One region of the Bacillus xiamenensis genome, then DNA from elsewhere that is predicted to be linked to it. Evidence: riboswitches for the same ligand, from Rfam matches in the RefSeq annotation. Region 1 holds a riboswitch; the other holds the start of a gene.

Region 1 (8,081 bases):
CACTAGCAGTTTAACCATTGTCATATCCTCTAAGAAAGGGTCAATCGAACCTGTCGTAGAGATGTCCAATATACCGTGTAAATACAAAGTAGTCGTCGATTCATGCACTTCTTTTTTAATTTGTAATCCGGTCACCAGTATCTCCTCCTTATAATTTAAATTTGCCCATATAATCAAGTAGTGACCTAGAAATATCTGATAACTCACTCGCCTGTTCATGCAGCGATTGAATAAGGTCAGAAAGTGTAATTGTCATATCTGTTGTAGCTGCCGTTTTATCTTTTGCGATTTTCTTAAGCTCATCCACTTTATCTAGTATCTCTTTTACATTTCCTTGTTGAGGTGCATTTTTCATAAAAGTTCCTATTTCATCAAGGAAATTCATGATTTCATTTAGCTGTTCTCTGGACTTAATCGTTGATTCCGTCGATAATGTATACATTTTTTCTACAGAATTAGACGCTTCCGATTCAAGCATCACAGATAGTCGTTGAGTCTTGTTAGCTTGTTCTCGGGTGTCAGTGATCAGTTTATTAAGTTTATCTACCATCCGATTCGTGCTTTTAGATAAAACCTCTAGTTCACTGCCGTCTTTGATCTCACTTTTCACCGTCAAATCCCCTTCTTTAAGTGAGGCAATCTGCTTTTCAATCTTTTGAATATTTTCATATATTCGGTTAAAAAATCTAGCTGTTAAAAGGAAGAGCACGACAAGTGATGCAAGACCGGAAATAATGAGAATGATTGAATAACGGTAAAGAGGTCCACTCATTTTGTTATAGTCAAGTGCAATATAAATAACACGATTTTCATTCAAAGGGATAAACATTTTATACAATTTTTTATCTTTCACAGTCTCAATTAAAGTTTGCGTTTTCAAATTGGATTGTGTCAGCATTTGCGTATCTTTCTCTGTGGCAAATTTAAAATTTCCAGCTTCGATTTTTTTTAATGGAGGATATATTTGCTTTTCAAGAGAAGGGTTAGCAATTACTTTGGGATTCAAGACGCCAATTTCTTCAACAAATTCACTGTCTTTCACCAATTTCTTGATTTCTGTGTCAGGTCCCACATTCTCCATGTAGTGATTGACTTCATTCGCTTCTATAAACGGGTTAATAATAAAATCAGTTCCCTCTTCATAGTAGTATGCATATTTGAAAAACTTTGATTGATCAGTGTGAGAAGCTGATTTGGCAATTGGCAATACAAGTGTATATGGATTGGTATACGTAGCTCCCGGTACTTCAGGTAATTTACCGCTCATCAAGAGCTTTCCAACTTCGAAGTACCCATATTCTTTAAAACTAAAGCCAATCTCTGCTTTCTGGGTCGATTGAATGGCAACAAAATCGTCTGGTGTCTCTTTTAAAATTGAAATTCCAGCTAATCCGAGCTTTTTTTTAATTCGATTTAATTCATCTTGTTTGATTTCTTTTGCCTTTTTCCCCTTTAAAAGAGTACCGATATGACTCGCATAAGAAACCAACTTTGAATCAATCTGGTTTTCGATTGTAGATGTTGCCAAGTCCGTTTGTTCTAACCCTCTTATCATTGTATTTGCTACTGCTGTCGCCTGAATATGTGACTGTTTAACGATTTGCTCTTTCATATAGTAAAGTTGTGCTAGTCCAGATATGATGGCGATGATAAACAAAATGGAAAGCACTTTTATTAGGAATTGTTTCCTTAAGGTGATCTTTTTACCTTTCATCATTGCTCCTCTTTCATGTTGAATTCTCCTGAAAACCAGCTACAGGCAATGTCTCTTATTTCTTTTAGCTTGTGATTGCATACATGTCCTTCTTCTTTATATTCAACCAACCATTTTTCAGACGAAATATTTTCATAAAGTCTGCTAAACTCATTTTTGGTGATCATCATATCCTGACTTCCGTAAAAAACAAGTACAGGTGCTCTATACTTGATGTCATCGAATTTTGGAATCGATCTTTCTGTTTCCTCTTCGTCTTTGTCATCTACTATGCATGAACATTCCATACGTTTCATGAAATAACTAGGCATATTCATCCGCTCTAGTTCTACTGCTGGACTAACAGCTACAACTTTATCTACATTTTTATTAGAGCTCCCGTATAGCACCCATGATGCTGCTAGGCTTGTTCCAAATAAATAGATAGGCAGATGAGGATAGGTTTTCTTAGCATGATCGATCACTTGATGAATAAAATTCTCCCATCTGGCTCTTGTTCCGATTACACCATTCACCATAAACGTCTCTCCCTGACCAGGGCCATCAAAACTCATAGTGATAAACCCCTTTTGCAAGAAATCCTTTTCATACAAATAAAGCTCTTCCTTCGTTGAATCGATAGGGTTTACAATGATGATGACCCCTTTTTGGTTTTTCGGAACCCTAATTCGGCCAGAACAAATGATATGATTTTTTAATAACAGTTTCTGATACACTGTTGTTGTATCTGAAAGAGAATCTGCTTTCCTCATAAAATCTAAACTTTTTTGATACCAACCCATTTTAACGTCTGAGTAAGAGGGATCGATCCAATAGTTTAGAATGTAATAAAGTGCTGCTTGGCGATAATTCTTTTCCGCTTCCCTATAGTTTTGTAGCACTTCCAATTCTCTTCCTCTTTTTTCTTTGTCTTCTGCAAGCTTTGACCATGTCGTATACCATCCTTCTAAAGAATGGATATCGGATCTGGCCCCTTGCAGATCATTTTCATCTAAACCATGCACGAGCCATCTTTCCCAAAAAACATCAAATAATCTTGCCGTTTTCAATGTTCGATGAATGGTTTTTGAAATGACAACGGAATCCATCTTTATCATTCATCTTCACTCCTTTTAAAATATGATAGGGATAGGCAGTGTGCTCTATCCCTCTACCTTTACATCCCCTGAAAATTCTTCTCTATTAAAAGATAGAATGATCGTGGAGCCTTCAGATGTCGTATACAAAGAAACCTGTTTTGACATTTTCATCATTAATGTAAAGCCTTGTCCCATTGATTTCTTAGTAGAATAACCAGCAAGCAATGTCATCTTAGGTAGTTCTTTTAGTGAAAATCCGGGTCCGCGATCTTCAATGATAAACCGAATTTCATTTTGATCTTTATCCTCTATAAGTGTCATCTTTCCTTCTTCACCGTGCTTAATTGTGTTGGTAATGGCTTCTGAGAGAACAAGCAGCCATCCCATAGTCGTAGAATTTTTATACCCCATGGCTTCAAGGCTATCCCGAGCCATATGGCGACAGTTCGGAATATCAGAAAGCTGTTTGATTTCTCCTTCACAAAATATCCTGCCTTTTTTAAAACCTACGAGGTCCTCTTCTGAAGCCAGAAGAAATTTCCCTTGAGTAGAAGCCAAGATGACATCTCTGTATACTTTCCATTCTTCCCACATGGAGGACTGAGGTGCGGGTCCACTTTTTTCAGGTGCTAACAAATCTTCTTTAAATATTTCATAGGCCTTTAACATCGCATTTTGAAAATTGGCCTTAACATTCATCCTTAAAATGTTCTCTCGTATATTGTGATCTTTCTCTTTTGCCCATGTCAGCATCTGTTCGCTCATAAAAAGAAAGTATTCTTGTCCATCGCTTTCCTCATCACACACAGAACGCGCCAGAGATTTATAAAATACATCCTCACCATCTGCCACCTTTGTACCTGTGTAGTAACAAAGTTTTCTGGCGAGAAACCCCCTCTTCGTTCGATACTCAACCTCTTTATATGAAAGATCGAGGGGAAGAGACTGAAATCCTCTTTCAACCGTGTGATCTTTGAACACTTTATCTATCAGCCGCCTCATAAAGCTCCCTCCCTATAGAATGCCTAATGGTGGCATAATCGTGATTTCATCAACGTATGCACCTGGAGGCTGAGCAATTAAGCCGAGTAGATAAGCTGCCACCGTTTCAGTCGGAATCATAGCATCGAGATCTGGTTTTGGTTCAATGTTTTCCCAAAAATCACTACTGACAGCGCCGGGAATGATGGCCGTTACCTGCACACCATGCTTCCTCCATTCAGCTTGCATCACTTTCGTTAAACCAAGCAAACCAAATTTAGAAGAGGAATATCCACCACAGTTTGGAAGAGCCGTTGTACCTGCTACAGATACAAGATTGATGATATGACCATTTTTTCTTTCTACCATATGTTTTCCTATACATTTGGACATGAGAAAAGATCCTCGTAAATTGGTTGATATCATTTGATCAAATGCTTCAATGGACGTATCAAGAATACTGTCAAATACACCCAATCCTGCACTGTTAATCAGGACATCAATACAACCAAATTCATGAATAGCCCTTGCTGCAAATTGTTGAACAGACTGTTCATCCCTTACATCAAGCGGTAGTTCGAGTACGTTTTGTCTACGTTTTTCTTGATAATTACGACTTCCAAGTACAAGATTTGCTCCCTCATTTTCAAGGAGAAGAGCCGTTTTCTGTCCTATTCCTTTACTGGCACCTGTGATTAAAATTGTTTTACCTTTTAATCGTTCATCATGCGCCATACTTCATATCCTCTTGTGGGCCGCAATATTCAAAGTAATTCTTTTCTGTTTCATAAAGACCAATCTTAAATAAATTAGTCAGTTGGGGAGATAACAGATCCCAAATTACGACAGCTACATTCTCAGACGTCGGATTCAGGTCTTTAAATTCTTCCGTATCTAAATTCAAATGTTTATGATCAAATTTCTCCATGATCTCTTTCTCTACGACACTGTCGATGTCACTTAAATTTGCGATCATTCCTGTCACTGGATCAGGCTCCCCGTTTACAGTGACTTCTAAATAATAGTTATGACCGTGGCCGTATGGATTGTTGCACTTCCCAAAGAGTTCCTGATTTTCCTCTTCGCTAAGTTGTTCACTATGCAAACGGTGTGCTGTACAGAAATGATATTTACGTGTTAATCGGACCATTTGTCCATCCTCCTTTTCGGAATATAAAAAGTTGTTTTCATGAAGGCGAATTTTATGAATCTGACAGTGATCGATTTTCCCGTCTAAAGATTCCCAAAGATAGGTTGCGATATTTTCAGTTGTAGGAATGTGATGTTTAAAATAATCGTTCTCCATGTTCAGAAATTTCCCATTTAGATTTTCAGCTACAAATGATTTAACTACCTTATCAATATCTGTGATATTCACGACAATCCCGGATTGTCTATTAAGTTTCCCTTTGACCATTACTTCAAGTGTATAATCATGGCCGTGTCCGTTTGGGTTACTGCAAGGGCCAAATACTTGCTGATTATATTCATCACTCCATTCTTTCACCCTATAGGAATGAAGTGATGAGAAATACATCTTTCTAGATAAATAAAGCATGTGATACCCTCCTTTTAATCTCTTATCAAAGCCTGCTCAAACTCATGAACCAAAGATTGTTGTTCTTTGAATAAACCTTTTTTAATAGTTGTGACTGTGGAACTACCTGGTTTTTTCACTCCCCTAGCGCACATACATAGATGTTGTCCTTCCACACTTACGATAACGCCTTCTGGCTGCAAGACATTCATAATGGCATTCGCCATTTGTTGTGTCATACGCTCCTGAACTTGCGGGCGCTTTGAAATCAATTCGACCAGCCTTGCAAATTTGCTTAATCCTACGACTCTCCCTTTTGGAATATAGCCAATATGTGCTTTTCCAAAGAACGGTATAAGATGATGCTCACAAAATGTGTAATAATTGATGTCTTTGACAACTACCATACCTTCATATTCTTCTTCAAATGTTGTTGTTAAAGCCGTTTCAGGATCTACTCCGATCCCTTCAAACACTTCTTTATACATTTTTGCTACTCTCTTCGGTGTATCACGTAAACCCTCTCGAGTTGGATCTTCCCCGAGCAATTCCAGCATGTTTCGAATCTGATCCTCCAATAGACCCATTCTCAAATCATCATTCATAGTACTTTCCTCCTATTTTTTACGCACAAAAAAGACCCGACTAAAAGATTGTCGAGTCTCTCTGAAGAGGAGTAGCAATTTGTCATGCTATTCCTCTCACTTCTCAATCCTTTTTCGGTAACCCGGCGATCGTAGCTTTTCAGCCTTAGACCCGTAGCTTTGCGTCCTTATCTTTCAACAAGTTTGCCATTATCGAAGGTATTCTTCTCTAATATATTTATTTATAATTTTATAGAGACGTTAGAACACGTCTTTTTATTCAATCGCTCTATCTCCCTTGGCACTAAAATCATCAATTCAACTACTATGACAAAAAACAGCAATTAATAGGTATAAAATCCTGTTTAATCTTATTTTTAAAATAGGCCTATAATCTCATTATCCGATCAATTATAGAAATAATCAAGAAAAAATTGATTTTTTTAGTTTTTTTTAAAAAAAATGCAAAACTGACTTCATATATTTATTCTAGATTTTTCTCCATATCTCATCTTTCCCTTCATTTAGCACAAAAAAAAGATCGTCAATTCAATGACGATCTTTTTTAAAAGGCATAGATATTCATGCTCATTATATTAGGTTGCAATGATTCTCACGTGATGATTGATCTATTTCGTATCCTGTCTAATTTCTTCAATAAAATGATTCATCTCTTCTTTAAAATCATTTAATGATTCGATAATCTTAGTAAAGTCTGTCACTTGTTTGGCCTGTTCGTTTGTTGAGCTGCTGATTTGTGAGATGTTTTCAGACAAAGTTCCTATGCTGTCTTGGATTTCTTTTAAAAATGTATTAATGGTTTCAGCTGCTTCCTTCGATCCATCTGATAACTTACGTACCTCATCTGCAACAACAGCAAAGCCTTTTCCATTTTCACCTGCTCTTGCCGCTTCAATTGCAGCATTGAGCCCTAGCAGGTTTGTCTGTCTCGCGATCCCGCCAATGGTTTTGACGACTTCTTCAATATTCGCCGATTTCTCTTCTGCTCTTCCAGCCTGCTCGCTTATTTCTAAGCTCGTAGCAGCCAGCTCTTGTGATTGTGCAGCAATTTGCTCAATTCCACCTTGTAGTTCTTTCGCTACTTTATTGATATGTTCCATATAGCCGCTTAATTGCTTTTCACGATGATGTGAAAAAGCCACTAAAAAAGAACCAATCACCTTTTTATCTTCATCAAAAATAGGATAACCTTTTACAGCAATTTCATAGCCATATAAAGACTCCGGTAAATAACCGTCGTATTCTTGTCCACTTAATGTTGTCGCCACGTTTTGGTCTTCTGGGTTCAATGGGTCCCCGGCTTTAATGCCAAAATCTACTGTACTCGACGGGTAATAACAAAGCACCTTTTCTGTATCAGAGATGCCGAAAAGGATACTGTCATCTAGAACTTTTCTGAGTAAATGTGCCATTTCAACATAATAGTCAAGCCTATTCAAGATTATTCCTTCTTTCCTAGAAGCTTTTAGTCTTTTTATCGGCTTATTTTATAAAAGCTGTAGAAGTTTAGGTAAAAAGAATAAGATGCCAAGGCGGCATCTTATTTGATCACATCTTTATTACCCATATAAGGACGTAGTACTTCAGGAATAATCACTGTTCCATCCTCTTGTTGGTAGTTTTCTAAAATGGCTGCCACTGTTCTTCCTACCGCTAAACCAGATCCATTTAATGTGTGGACGTGTTCTGGCTTTGCTTTAGGTTCTGGGCGGAAACGAATATTTGCTCGTCTTGCTTGGAACGCTTCGAAATTACTGCAAGAAGAAATTTCACGATACGTATTCTGGCTCGGAATCCATACTTCGATGTCGTATTTCTTCGCAGCTGTGAAACCTAAGTCTCCCGTACACATGCTCATGACACGGTATGGCAGGTTCAATAATTGAAGAACTTTTTCTGCCTGATTTGTTAGTTTTTCTAATTCTTCATAAGACTCTTCTGGTCTGACAAATTTCACGAGCTCTACTTTGTTGAATTGATGCTGACGAATGAGTCCGCGTGTATCTCTGCCGGCAGATCCAGCTTCAGATCTAAAGCAAGCACTGAATGCTGCATAATTGATTGGTAGCTGATCCCCTTCAAGGATTTCGTCACGGTGCATGTTGGTAATTGGCACTTCAGCCGTTGGAATGAGGAAATAATCTTCTTCCCGAATTTTAAAAGCA
Region 2 (8,081 bases), 350 kb from region 1:
GACCTATGCAGCTGGCTTGCAATTTTTCTCTGCACTTGTCCACGCTCAAGGAGGGACAGAATCAAACCCGAAGGATATTGATAAAGCATTTAAAAGTCTAGCACAATTAAAAGGGCATGTAGCTGCTTTTCCAGATAACCCAGGGTCTATTCAAACGTTGTTAGAACGTGGTGACGTTACGGCAGTTCCGTATTGGGATGGTCGAGCATTTGCACTTGAAGAAGAAGGAATGAATATTGGGTTCTCTTATCCGAAAGAAGGCGCTGTAGCAGCTGTAGCGAGCTGGGCGTTAACGAAGGGAAGTCAGCATGAGGACGCGGCTTATAAGCTATTAAACTACTTAAGTGGAAAAGAAGCTCAGGAGGTTTTCTCTGAAAAATCTTACTATGGCATGTCGAATTCTGATGTGAAATATGGGGACAAGATTAAGGGGAAAGTGAAGGTTGGCGAGAATTATTATAGCAAGCTGACTTGGGTAGATTACGAAACAGCGACTTCGGAGCTTGGTCAGTGGACAAATCGCTGGAACGAAGTTTTAGGTGGAGGAAAATAGGTGATCGCATGAGTGGAATCAATTTAGAACATATCAGCCAGCATTTCGGCGAACAGATTGCTCTTCGTGATGTCAGTCTTACGGTGAAAGAGGGAGAGTTTTTCTCCCTTCTTGGTCCTAGTGGCTGTGGAAAATCAACTTTACTCAATATCATTGGCGGGTTTTTAGAACCGACAAAAGGCGTCGTCTATATTGGTGATCAGGATGTGACGACTTTACCGCCTTATCAAAGGAAAACAGGCATGGTGTTTCAAAGCTATGCACTTTTCCCACATCTCACCGTATTTGATAATGTGGCATACGGGTTAAAGGTTCAAAAGAAAAAGAAGGCGGAAATCAAGCAAAAGGTCATGGAGAGTTTGTCGCTTGTTCAATTAGACTCGTTTGCCAAACGTATGCCGCACCAATTAAGTGGTGGTCAGCAGCAGCGGGTGGCAATTGCCCGGGCGCTTGCCATTCAGCCGTCCGTTCTCCTTCTGGATGAACCGCTTAGTAACCTAGATGCAAAGCTAAGAAAAAATATGCAGTCGGAGCTTCGAAATATTCAACGAAATGTAGGAATTACGACCATTCTCGTGACTCATGATCAGGAAGAAGCTTTAAGTCTCTCAGACCGAATTGGGATATTAGGTGAGGGAAGAATTCAGCAGATTGGGACGCCTTTAGAGGTATATCGCCAGCCAAATAATCGATTTGTCGCTGAATTTATCGGGCAGGTCAATCTATTTGAGGCGGAGTATGATGAAGCTAGTTCCACGTATATTGTTCCACATTTCACTCAGTCAAACGGGCAGCCTGTCCAGTTGAAGGCTGAGGGGGATAAAGAGAAGAGAAAGAAGCATTTACTCATGCTGCGTCCTGAGAGAATCAGCATATCTTCTGTGCGGGAGGAAGCTCAGCCAAACCATGTCACAGGGGTTTTAGCGGATGTTAGTTATATCGGGCACTCTTTACGTTTGGTTGTGCGGCTTGATAAAGGTGAAATCATTGTCCATGCATCAGATGCAGCATTTCCTCATCTGCCTGAAGTTGGAGAAACCGTGCATATTCATTGGCAGCCTGAAGATATCGTGTTCTTAGATTCGAAGGTGCATACGTGATGCGAATCAAAAAAAAGAATCAACGATTCCATTGGTTTATGCTGCTGCCAGCTTGTTTGTTTCTGGTTGTATTCCTTCTTGCTCCGCTTGTGATGATGCTTGTCCTTAGTTTTCGTGATGTTGATTCGATGATGAATACATTACAAACCTATAGTTTGTCTCAATATATACATGTGTTTACGACAGATGCATATGTGAAAGCAATTGGAAGTACAGTATGGGTGGCACTACAGACAACGGTGATTTGTTTATTGATGGCATATCCCGCAGCTTATGTGCTAGTCAAGGCACCCAACCCACGACTGCGGGCATTTTTCTATATCTTACTTGTATCGCCGCTTTTGACAAGTGTTGTCATTCGGACATTTGCATGGATCGTTCTTCTCTCCCAAAATGGCCTGATCAATGGCATGTTATTAGATTTACATGTGATTAAGCAGCCGTTATCGATGCTGTGGAATATGAATGCGGTGATTATTGCGTATGTTCAAGTGATGCTTCCTTTTGCGGTACTGCCTATTGCAACGAGCTTAACCGATATGGATCGTCATTTAAGGCCGGCTTCTATGAGTCTTGGGGCAGGACGTATCCGGACTTTTTTACATGTGACTTTACCACTGACCATTCCAGGAATGATCACTGGAGCCATTATTGTCTTCTCATTAGCAGCTGGGAGCTATATTACCCCGCTGTTAGTCGGCGGACGGATGCAGCCGCTGCTGCCTCTGTCTATTTATCAGCAGGTCATGCAGGTATATAACTTGCCTCTTGCAGCGGCTATGTCCTTTACGTTATTGGTTTGTGTACTCGCGGTGGTTAGTCTATTAAGTTATCTATTGAAGCGTTGGGAGGCGAGGATGCATGCGTAAAAAGTCGGTAGGAGACCGCTTGCTTTCGATCCTGATTTGGACCTCTGGCTCACTGGTGTATCTTTTTTTAACTATACCTGTTCTTGTCATTGTCCTTTCTGCTTTTAGTCCGAATGCCTTTCCTGAATTTCCGCCGACTTCGTTCTCTGTTCGTTGGTTTCATGAGGTCGTGTCAAACCCGGAATGGATGGAATCTTTGCGCATCAGTGTGATTCTGCTAGTGATTGTGACGCCGCTTACCGTTCTTTTAGGAACGATGGCTTCTTATGCTTTAGCGAGGCTTTCTTTTAAGGGGAAGGAGGCTATTCAAGCCTTTATTTTGTCGCCTCTCATGATTCCTCAGGTCGTACTAGGGATTGCTATGCTTTATTTGTTTACGGCTATGGGCTTTACAGGGTCTTTGTGGGCGCTAGTCATTGGTCATGTCATCATTGGTTTTCCTTATGTGGTTCGAACGGTGGGTGTCAGTGTGTCAAATCTTGATCCACGTCTCGAGCTAGCTTCTATGAATCTTGGTGCAGGGCCAATACGCACATTCTTTCGCATCACGCTGCCTTTGATCAAGCCAGGAATCATCGCAGGCGGGGTGTTTTCAGCTGTTACGTCATTTGGGGAAATATCGATTAGTTTATTCGTCTCTTCTCCCCAAACCATTACGATTCCAGTGAGGACGTTTAATTATATTGAGCAAACCTTTGATCCTAGTGTCAATGCGATATCTGTCATATTTATTATCATTTCTATCATTGCGTTGCTAATTATTGAGAAAACGATTGGCTTGTCTAAGGTGATGTAAATATAATGAAGAAACAAGGAGCTGTCATTTGAAATGGCAGCTCCTTTTTTGTTGTTTTTATGGTAAAAATATTCAGAGTTTTAGGGAATATAGTTCTTAAGGTTTAAGAAAATGTGGAGCGTGAGAGGAGACCTCTCTCCTACATTTTCGGTCATATTTGCAAAAATTAAGGGGAAACATGAAATTTTTGCGGTATTTTGTCATTTATTTTCGGTGAAGCGCAACTATTATTAGTTAATTTCGGTAAATATCGTAAATTATGATGTGATTCCTTCGGCATAACGCATGAATCTTTACACCCATTTTTCGGTGAAAAAAACAATATTTTCATATAAAGTGTACGTAAATAGAAAATATCTAAAAGAAAAGAAGAAAAAGGCAAATCTATGGAAACATAGAGACGCAAAGCCATGTCCTAAGGTAAATGTTTCTTTTTTTGCTATGGTCGGCAGGCTACCGAATCAAAATGGGAGTCCCTCCGTTTTATTCGGGGTGGGCTCCTTTTCTGTCATTTCGTCTATTTTAATGAAATAGACTTGGTTCTTTTGATATAGAGGGTAAAGGGGATCGTATTGGTGTAGAAAACATAGAAGAGCGGAGGATGAGAATGAGTACAGTTTATTACCCCTTAACACATGCACAAAAGCGAGTATTCTATACAGAAAGATTTTATCCAGGTACAAGTATTTCTAATTTGGGTGGGTTTGCCAGATTAAGGTCGGTATCAGGTCTAAATCCTTCTTTGGTTGTTGATGTGCTTCAAGAGTACATTCGTCAAACTGACTCTCTTCGTTTAAGGCTGGTGTATCAAAACGAGCAGGAGGAGCCTGTTCAATATATCAAGCCATATGAAAAGCAGCCGATACGCCTGGTGAAAGGATGGAGTGAAGAGGAAGTAAGGACATGGGCGAACGAGCAAATCCGTGAGCCGATGGCGTTGATTGACAGTTCGTTGATTGAATTTACGGTCTTTCAAATCAGTGAGCAAGAATGCTGGCTGTTCTGTAAGGCACATCATATTGTGGCTGACGGTATTTCAATTATTCTGATGGGAAACCGCATCATCGATTTATATCATGACATGCTGCAGGGGGTAGACATCTCTCCAGTTGAGGATATTTCTTTTGTTGATCATATTATGAGTGAGCAAACCTATGAATCTTCTAAACGTTTTCAGAAAGACCGAAGTTTTTGGAACGAGCAATTTGCCGATATCCCAGAATTCGCTTCTTTAACACCGCATAAGGGATACGAGATGAGCTTACATGCGGAGCGGTTCTCGGGTGATATTCCAGCATCTTTGAAGGAGAAGCTTCGTGCTTTTTGTGAAGAACAGAAAGTCAGTATGCTTTCTATGTTTATGTCCACTGTTTATATTTATTTACACCGATTTAGCGGCATGGAGGATGTTGTCCTTGGAACCTTTATGGGCAACCGAACGAATGCAAAAGAAAAAAAGATGATTGGTATGTTTGTTTCCACCATCCCGATGCGGGCATCTGTGAATGGGTCACAATCCTTTCTTGATTTCGTGAAGCAGGTCATGGCGGATCAGATGAAGATATTGCGTCATCAAAAATATCCTTACAATCTGCTCATGAATGATTTGCGGGAAAGAGAAGGGTTTACAGGACGTCTTTTTGATATTTCTTTAGAATATCAGGTCATGCAATGGCAGAAAAAAGAGAATCTGTCCTTCATTACTGAGCCTATTTTTAGTGGAAGCGGCATGAATGACATTTCGATTCATGTGAAAGACCGCTGGGATACAGATACATTGACCATTGATTTTGATTACCGTACCGATTTATTTAGTGAAGATGAGATGAGTCAGATGTTTGATCGATTCACGATCTTACTAGAAGCGGCGGTTTCTCAGCCTGAGCAGCTCATCGGGACATTGCCTCTATTGTCAGCAGATGAACAAAGCGAATTGCTTCAATTATCTGAGTCTGTGGGAGATTCATTTGAATTACCAGTAGCGAAGCCGGTTCACCACTTATTTGATGAGACAGCAAAAAAGCATGCAGATCAGGCAGCCGTGGTAGCGGAAAATGGAACGCTCACTTATGGAGAGCTGTATCAACAGGCTGACAAGCTGGCACGTTTTTTACAAATGAAAGGTGTTTCTCGTGATGTACCCGTTGCAGTTTTAATGAACCGGACGGCGGATGCGATGGTAGCTATTTTTGGCATATTAAAGGCTGGCGGAGCATATGTACCAATCGATCCGGCATTACCTGAGGAACGTATTCACTTCATTGTGGAGGATTCGGGTGCTTCTATTGTTTTAACAGAGGAGTCGTTAGCTCAGCAGTACCCATCCTTCAAGGAGAAAATGATCGTCCAGCAGCATGTGTTATTAGATGATTGCTCGCTGCCAGACCTTTTCAATCAGACGGAATCAAAGGATTTGGCTTATATGATTTATACATCGGGTACAACGGGAAAGCCGAAGGGTGTCATGATTGAGCATCTTCAGCTGCATCATTTGGTTCATGCACTGCATCACGAAGTGTATCAGGGAGCAAGTCAGCTGCAAATGGCGCTTCTTGCACCATTCCATTTCGATGCATCTGTAAAACAAATCTTTGCTGCACTTTTATTTGGGCATACGCTTCATATCGTGCCAAGGGAAACGACAAGAAATGGTGTACAGCTGGCTGCGTATTACAGAGAACATCAAATTGAAGCGGCAGATGGAACGCCAGCGCATGTACAGCTTTTACTTGCAGCCGATTTGGATGGGCTTGCACTCACTCACATGCTGATTGGGGGAGAAGCATTGCCTGCGAAAGCGGCGCTGTCTTTAGTTGAAGCTGTTCGCATCAGCCAGCCGAATTTTGCTCTATGGAATGTGTATGGTCCGACAGAGACGTGTGTGGATGCGGCGGTTCATCGTATAGATCGAAGTGAGCTGCAGGAATCGTCTGAACAGCGCTATGTTTCGATTGGCAAGCCGCTAGGTCATCACCGGATGTATATTTTAAATGAATATGAGCAATTGCAGGTGCGCGGGGCGGCCGGAGAGCTATGCATTGCGGGCATAGGTGTTGGGCGCGGCTATGTGAATCAGCCTGAATTGACGGGGAAGGTATTCAGAGCAGACCCGTTTGTTCCTCATGAACGGATGTATCGCACAGGTGATTTAGTCAGATGGCTTCCAGATGGCACGATTGATTATCTTGGAAGAATGGATGACCAAGTGAAAATAAGGGGCTACCGTATAGAAACGGGCGAAATTGAAGCTGTGATGGAGCAGGTAGACGGCGTCGTTAAGGCTGTCGTACTTGTGGTCGATGAAACGGATGGTGAGAAGGCTTTAAGTGCTTATTATCAATCCCGTCAAGAGGCCCTCTCAGTGGACACGCTGCGAGCCGCTATTCAACATCAGCTGCCAGCTTACATGATGCCGCTTTATTTCAAACAGCTCGATGCATTTCCACTCACAGTCAGCGGTAAAGTCGATCGGCGTGCGCTAGCCGCATTAAAAGGAGACAAGGCTGTTAGTGCTGTTTATGTAGCGCCTAGAAACGATATAGAAACGAAGCTTGTTCGTTTGTGGGAAGAAATTCTTGATCAAGAGAACATTGGTGTGTATGACTCATTCTTTGATCGAGGCGGACATTCGCTCAAAGCAATGACAGTTCTCACGCATGTTCAGCGAGCTTTTCAGGTGGAGGTGCCGTTGTCCGTTTTATTTGAACAGCAGACGATTGCCGCACTTGCTGTCTATATTGAACAAGCGGAAAGATCTTCTCAAGTGGTGATACCGAAAGCGCCGCTTGCCGCCGATTATCCATTGTCACCACCACAGCAGCGTGTCTATATGGTGAGTCAATTGGAGCAGAGTACCGCATATCATATGCCTGCCGTTGTGAGGTTAAGAGGAACGCTGCAACGAGAGAAGCTGGATGCCGCCTTTGAAAAAATGATCGCACGTCATGATATGCTGCGGACTTCTTTTCATACAATCAAAGGAGTTCCTCGTCAGCGGGTCGCTTCATCAGTCCCATTTCAAATGGAACAGCTGACAGGCAGCACGATGGAAGAGAACATGAAGCAATTTGTCAGACCTTTTGACCTCGAGCGCGCGCCGCTTTTGCGGATTGGGCTTCAGTCTTTACATGATCAGGAGCACCTTCTCTTTTTTGATATGCATCACCTGATTTCAGATGGTCTTTCGATTGATTTGATATTGCGTGAGTTGTCAGATGCTTACGAGGGAGTGGTGAAAGCGCCATTGAAGCTTCAATATCAGGATTATGCCGTTTGGCAAGAGCATCAGGCAGATCAAGGTGACCAAAAGGACGAAGCATTCTGGCTGCAAGAATTTTCGGGAGAAATTCCTGCTTTACAGCTGCTCACCGATTATCAGCGCCCAGCTGTCCAGTCTTTCACAGGGGATCGTGTCATGAAAGAAATAGATGGTACGTTAAAAGCCCGATTACAAGAGCTTGCAGTCAATCATCACACCACGCTGTATACGGTTCTGCTTTCTGCTTACTATACACTGCTTGCGAAATACACAGGCCAAAAGGAATTCGTCGTCGGGACACCGACAGCAGGACGTGTGCATGCAGATCTGAATGATATGATCGGCATGTTTGTCCAGACGCTGGCTTTGCGGTCAGAGGTTGATCCGAACAGCACAATGACGCAGTTGATTGAGCATGTAAAGGAAAAGACGATGCGGGCGTTTGAACATCAGCAATACCCATTCGAGCGGCTGCTTGAAAAGCTGAATGTGCAAAGAGATTTTA

Evidence for each region. A riboswitch is a leader RNA that binds a small molecule or an ion and turns the genes downstream of it on or off. The one in region 1 is predicted to bind cyclic di-GMP.
Region 2: another riboswitch for cyclic di-GMP. It lies ahead of BK049_RS06300 (non-ribosomal peptide synthetase); the one in region 1 lies ahead of folE (GTP cyclohydrolase I FolE).

The regions. Positions count from the first base shown of each region.
Region 1 covers NZ_CP017786.1:1,612,481-1,620,561, forward strand. Annotated here, with positions in the region: gene BK049_RS08155 (STAS domain-containing protein) at 1-135, opposite strand, end outside; gene BK049_RS08160 (methyl-accepting chemotaxis protein) at 149-1,714, opposite strand; gene BK049_RS08165 (alpha/beta hydrolase) at 1,714-2,811, opposite strand; gene BK049_RS08170 (ATP-binding protein) at 2,857-3,795, opposite strand; gene BK049_RS08175 (SDR family oxidoreductase) at 3,808-4,509, opposite strand; gene BK049_RS08180 (6-carboxytetrahydropterin synthase) at 4,499-5,332, opposite strand; gene folE (GTP cyclohydrolase I FolE) at 5,347-5,916, opposite strand; cyclic di-GMP riboswitch class I at 6,030-6,114, opposite strand; partial or broken gene BK049_RS20100 (methyl-accepting chemotaxis protein) at 6,525-6,857, opposite strand; gene serS (serine--tRNA ligase) at 7,457-8,081, opposite strand, start outside.
Region 2 covers NZ_CP017786.1:1,263,506-1,271,586, reverse strand. Annotated here, with positions in the region: gene BK049_RS06320 (ABC transporter substrate-binding protein) at 1-553, shown strand, start outside; gene BK049_RS06315 (ABC transporter ATP-binding protein) at 562-1,653, shown strand; gene BK049_RS06310 (ABC transporter permease) at 1,653-2,522, shown strand; gene BK049_RS06305 (ABC transporter permease) at 2,515-3,318, shown strand; cyclic di-GMP riboswitch class I at 3,686-3,779, shown strand; gene BK049_RS06300 (non-ribosomal peptide synthetase) at 3,926-8,081, shown strand, end outside.